Planctopirus limnophila DSM 3776: one gene and its partner. The protein of the gene in region 2 interacts with the protein of the main gene of each other region in a pairwise test. Links are inferred from orthologs where the notes say so. Each region holds a gene or a part of one and is shown on either strand. Other genes may lie near its edges.

What was found. Proteins that work in one complex are often made in the same cells at the same time.
Region 1: the proteins of PLIM_RS06440 (region 2) and ndk interact in binary tests that used the Escherichia coli proteins (3 or more experiments, as listed by UniProt). The link is inferred for Planctopirus limnophila DSM 3776 from one-to-one orthologs.

What each region holds. Positions count from the first base shown.
Region 1 is NC_014148.1:2,632,360-2,635,137, reverse strand. What follows is about bases 12-2,770. They hold ndk (nucleoside-diphosphate kinase), read left to right. Parts: upstream 12-1,038; coding sequence 1,039-1,503; downstream 1,504-2,770. Other genes in these bases: PLIM_RS10480 (TlpA family protein disulfide reductase), read left to right, coding at 2,459-2,770; PLIM_RS10485 (RidA family protein), read right to left, coding at 1,627-2,097; carA (glutamine-hydrolyzing carbamoyl-phosphate synthase small subunit), read left to right, coding at 12-878. Outside these bases: more of carA, read left to right, coding at 1-11; more of PLIM_RS10480, read left to right, coding at 2,771-2,778. UniProt on the Escherichia coli protein: Major role in the synthesis of nucleoside triphosphates other than ATP. The ATP gamma phosphate is transferred to the NDP beta phosphate via a ping-pong mechanism, using a phosphorylated active-site intermediate.
Region 2 is NC_014148.1:1,598,009-1,600,873, forward strand. Bases 13-2,858 are described here. They hold PLIM_RS06440 (5-formyltetrahydrofolate cyclo-ligase), read left to right. Parts: upstream 13-1,039; coding sequence 1,040-1,678; downstream 1,679-2,858. Other genes in these bases: PLIM_RS06435 (DEAD/DEAH box helicase), read left to right, coding at 13-1,021; PLIM_RS06445 (peroxiredoxin), read right to left, coding at 1,765-2,355; PLIM_RS06450 (POT-type proton-dependent oligopeptide transporter), read right to left, coding at 2,453-2,858. In the rest of the region: more of PLIM_RS06435, read left to right, coding at 1-12; more of PLIM_RS06450, read right to left, coding at 2,859-2,865. UniProt on the Escherichia coli protein: Involved in the removal of 5-formyltetrahydrofolate.

The sequences.
Region 1 (2,778 bases), 1.0 Mb from region 2 along the record:
CCCCGAGTAACTTTCGTTCAGAGCTTTCTCTGGATGATTATCTCCGCAAAGCCGGAGTTATTGGCCTCGAAGGGATCGATACCCGCTCGCTGGTTCGCCGCTTACGCAGCCAGGGATCAGTCACGGGTGTGCTTTCGACTGTCGATCTCGATCCACAGTCGCTTATTGCCAAAGCCCAGGCTGCCCCCAGCATTGTTGGTCAGGATCTTGTTCAGGAGGTCATGCCCGCTGCGAGTTTTGCCTGGACTGAAAGGCTGGGTAATTTCGCGACGTTGGCTCCGCAGGATTCCCAACCCACCCGCTATCACGTCGTCGCAATTGATTACGGCATGAAGTGGAATATCCTGCGACATCTGACCCAGGTTGGTTGTCGTGTGACGGTTGTCCCGGGGACTTCCACGGCAGCAGAAATTCTGGCATTGCAGCCGGATGGTGTCTTCTTGTCGAATGGCCCTGGTGATCCTGAGCCGCTGACTTATGCGATTCGGACAATTCGCGAATTGCTGGGTAAACTCCCCATCTTTGGCATTTGCCTGGGACATCAACTCCTCGGGCTGGCTGCTGGAGCGAGAACCTATAAACTGAAATTCGGTCATCGCGGTGCGAACCAGCCAGTGATGAATCTGCGGAACTCGAAAGTCGAGATTACCTCGCAGAATCACGGTTTTGCGATCGATGCTTTGACTTTGCCAGCGAATATCGAGGTCACTCACCGGAATCTGAATGATCAGACAATCGAGGGGATGCGACTGACCGATCAACCCGCTTTCAGTGTGCAGTATCATCCTGAAGCTGCTGCGGGGCCACATGACAGTGCGTATCTTTTCGAAGAGTTTTGCAGCCTGATGGATCTGTCGGTCGAGAAAATGAAGGCTTGACTCTGCATAGTGCCAGCTCAGGAAGCAGCGGGAACAATGACTGCTCGCAGAGAACACCTGACGATCGATACGCTGGTTTGGCCTATCGATTCACACATAGTTGCTGGAAAAATTGACTTGTCTTTAACTCACATTCTTTAGTCTTTGGGATTCGAAAGAAATGCCTACGGAACGTACTCTTGTCCTGCTGAAGCCAGATGCTGTTGCCCGACGCCTTGCAGGGCCGATTCTCACTCGTTTTGAGCAGAAGGGCCTACGCATTGCAGCTCTGAAGCTGATTCAGGTTACCCCGGAACTGGCCAAGAGGCACTATGCCGAACATGTCCAGAAGCCATTTTATCCCATGCTCGAAAGCTTCATTACTGCTGGCCCGACAGTGGCTTTGGTTCTTGAAGGCAAGTCAGCGATTAGTGTTGTTCGAGGCATGATGGGCCCGACCAATGGTCGCGATGCCGCCCCGGGAACCATTCGTGGCGATTATGGGACGAGTCGGCAGATGAACCTTGTTCATGGAAGTGATGGCCCCGAAGCGGCCGCGAAGGAAATCGCGATCTACTTTCAGCCGCATGAAGTGGTGGATGCCACTGAGCCACTTGCGCCATGGTTGTCGGCTGGTGACGAGTAAATCATATCCCTCATGGCGGAGCAGTCCCCTTTCGACTGCTGATGATAAATTTCCAACGCGTGTGACTCAGGATGACGTTGAGTCACACGCGTTGTTCATTGGCGGTTATTACTCGCCGAGAAGTTACTCTGGCTTGATGGAAACCCAGACTGCGACTTCGACAGCCGCATTCAAAGGAAGTTCGCTCACTCCGACAGCGACTCGGGTGTGTCTGCCGGCTTCTCCAAAGATTTCGAGCATCAGGTCGGAAGCACCATTCACCACTGCAGGTTGAGAACTGAAACCTGGCGCCGATTGCACAAATCCGTCAATTTTCAGTATCCGCTCAATGCGATCAATCGAGCTAAGTGCTTTTTGCAGGTGGGAAAGTGCATTCAGTGCACATTGCCGGGCGGCTTTGGCGGCATCTTCGATAGAAACTTCTGAGCCTACTTTGCCAGTATGCAGCACCTGGCCATTTGCCATGGGTAACTGACCGCTGGTGATCGCCATCTGGTGTGTGATCGTGACCGGGATGTAAGAGGCAATGGCCACTGGTGGTTGTGGCAGTTCGATCCCTAACGTTTTGAGACGCTGGGTGTATTCATTCGACATCGAGTTGATTCCTTGAGTGCTGCTGATGCTGAGTGCCGTGAGCTTGCTGCTGTATTCTTTCCAGAACTGACCAGCACGAGTATCCGGGATTCTCAGCTTGATACGGTAACAGCATCACAACTGCTGCCTGAGATCTCCGCAAGTGACTCACATGCCGAGTCTTTGCGAAATGGATGGTTTTTGAGAATTGTGTTTGCGATGTTCACCGGGCAACGAAATGATACAGAGGTCGTTGTTGGATCAATGGCTGTCGATGAATCGGGCGAGATGTCCGTATGTTGTAGATGCCGCAAAGAACGCGACTGTTGATGTCCTTCCGTGTCCACAGGTGTGAGTGAGTCCGTCGATGATCGCAAAAAACATGACCAGTAAGGCCGGTTGGACCGGTGTGCTGTTGGCCTTCGTATTCGTTCTGCTGGTGGCTGATTCTCGTAAGGCTCTGGCCCAGCCCCCCTTGCCTAAAAATCCGGGTCAGTGGGTCAATTCACAGCCATTGAGCTACGAACAGCTTCGTGGGAAAGCAGTTTATCTGGTGTTCTTCGAAGAAACCTGCCCCAAATGTCGGGCCGCCTGGCCCGATATCCTTTCGGCTGCTAAATCGAATGAAAAGCTGCCTGTTGTCTTCATCGCAGTGAACTCTGGAACACAGCGAGCGGAAGTCGAGCGATATGCTCAGCAGGT
Region 2 (2,865 bases):
TCCACCACCGGTCGCCAGCGAACCCTCAAAACCTGAAACGACGGAAACAATAACTGAAGAGATTCCTGAAAAGCTGAGCTGGCTGTCGCAGCATCTGCAGAAATCGATTGATGAGAAGCGCGCCCAGCAGGGGAAGAAATCGGCGACAGAACTGAAGCGGCAGGATGAAACCGAAAAGAGCGTCTATCGACCACTTCTTGCAAAACCGACGGCGGCTATGGATCGCATGTTTGCCTTTCGCAGCATTCATCCGCTCTATGGAGTGTTTCTCGCGGATCAGTTCGAAAAGGCTGATCGCATCGAATGGATGCTGGCACTCGAAAGTGTCCTGGAGTTCCCCAAATCGCTGGTGAGGTCTGTCCGCATTCCGCCTCCCCGATTTTTGCCACCGGGACGACTGGCTCTGGAGGTGCTTGATCCGGAGATTATCGCTCGAGGGATTTTGCCTGCCGGAGACTTGTATCCCGAGTTTGATCCCTCCTTGCCGCCGGAAGAGCGAAAGTATGCACCCACGTTGCCTGAGAAGCTGTTGATGCTGTTTCAATCCGATTATCCCGGCATCAGTATCCCCATGACACCAGTCTATGTGGTGGCCGATCTCGAAGAATTTGGTTTCAACTTCTACAAGCTGATTGGCGGTCGCGATCTGGCCAAACAGGAAGGGCTCGTTTTTAAGCATCTGTTGAGAATGGTGCTGCTATTAGAAGAATTTGCAGATTGCCCTCCTCCCCATCGAGATCCGCAAGCGTGGAGAGATGAGCTTCTGGAACTGGCAACCAGGATTTCGTGGAGCTGCGAGGCGGTGGATCCCCAAAGTACGGAGCAGGCTCTGGCGACCAATGCTGCACGGGATGTCCTGCAGGGGGAAACCAACGATGTTCCCGTGGTACATGAAATTGAACTGCCACCTCGTCCACCCGGTTTTGGTGAAGCCGATGGCGAAGAGTTGCCTCTGGTCGAAACGACGACTGAGGACAATTTTGGCGACGGATTAGAGATCGATGACGAGGAATCGGCATGATCGAGGCAGGGCAAAGTCATGTCATCTGAGAATTTCCAGAAGAGCTTTATCACTCAAAAAGAAGAGCTTCGCCAAAGTGTGCGGTCGGCCCGTTTGGCAATGACAGATCGGTCTGAGCGGAGTCATCGGATCCTCGATCAACTGGAAAGTTCAGAACCATGGAAGAAGTGCCGGGTACCTCTGGTTTACCTCTCCAGTGGCAGCGAAGTGATGACCTGGCCGCTTGTCGAGAAAGTGCTGAAGGAGCTTGAACAGACCGCTGGATGCACTCGGAAGTTGATCGTCCCGTGGTGTGACGGCGATGAATTGAGGCTGTTCTGGCTGCAGAGTCTCGATGAGTTATCGGCTGGCTCTTTTGGGATTCCAGAGCCACGCGCTGAAATGAGAACTCAGCCGGATCGCTGTGCGAATCTTGCGGAGATCGATCTGGTCGTCTTGCCGGGATTGGCTTTCGATGAGCAGGGGCGAAGACTGGGGCAGGGACGGGGCTATTTTGATCGATTGCTGATGGAGCTGAATCCCCATGCGATTAAAGTGGGCCTGGCTTTTGAGGTTCAAATGGTCGAGGAAGTTCCTGTCGAAGAACATGATCTGCCAGTCGATCTCGTGATCACTGAAAGCCGAATGATCTGGAGTGATGTCACTCCGGGAAGTTGAGACTTTGCAAAAAAGAAGACAGCCAGAGACAGGCCGTAAGACCTGACTCTGGCTGTAGAGTGATTCACATCTTGATCGGACAGGAGTTACTTCTTCTTGATCGACGCGACGGCTTCTGCAACAGCTTTGCTGTCATCGGCGGCGGCGACTTTCGTGTTCTTGTAGGCGACCTTGCCATCCTTGTCGATGATGAAAGTCCAGCGCTGGATGGTCACATTGCGAAGCAACGTTTCTTCTTTGCCATCGACTTCGGCCTTCACCGACTTTTCCCCTTTGGTATAGGGAACGCCAAACGCCTCAGCGACTTTGGCCTCGGTATCAGCGAGCAGCGTGAATGACAGATTATGCTTCTTGGAGAACAACTGGTGATTGCGGACAGAATCACCACTGACACCGACGACCTCAACATCCTGGCCCGCCAGCTTGGACAGATCGTCGCGGAAGGCACAGGCCTGCTTGGTGCAGCCACCCGTCATATCGGCAGGATAGAAGTAAACGACAATCAGCTTCTTGCCCACATGTTCGGCCGACTTCCAGGCTTGGCCCTGCGTATCCAGTGCTTCAAACTGGGGGGCTTTGTCTCCCACCTTGAGGTCGGCAGCGGAAGCTGAGATTCCCCCAAGGCCTAAGGTGCAAAGGGTGAGGCATAAGGCAACGGCGCGGTTGAATGCGATCATGTTGTGGTTCTCCAGTCGAATTGAAACAAACTTCCAGTCCATGAACCTAACAGGTTGGAAGTGAGTCATTCAAGTGGCTGGAGAAAGAGTCGATTGACTATTTACGTTTGCCTTGTGGAGCCGTGGGTGCGTCTTCACCCTGAATAAATCGCGATTCGCGATACAGGACTGCATAAGGGATAAAGCAGACCGCCGTCACGAACATAAGAATCGAGAAGAACCAGTAATAGCTGGCCCCGGGAAGCATGGAGGTCCCATCATCCCTGGAGATCATCCAGTTGACGCCGGAGGTCAGCAGGTTGCCGCCGAACACTGAGAGCAGGTAGAGCGACATGATGATCGACTTGAGTCGGTTGGGAGCCTGTGTGTAGGAGAATTCGAGGCAGGTTGTCGAAACGAGAACTTCGGCAACCGTGATGATGGCATAGGGAAAGACAAGCCACAGCACCCAGGGCGTAAAGTTCTGATCGATCTCCATCTGGATAAAGCCGCTGACAGCAAAGGCCATCG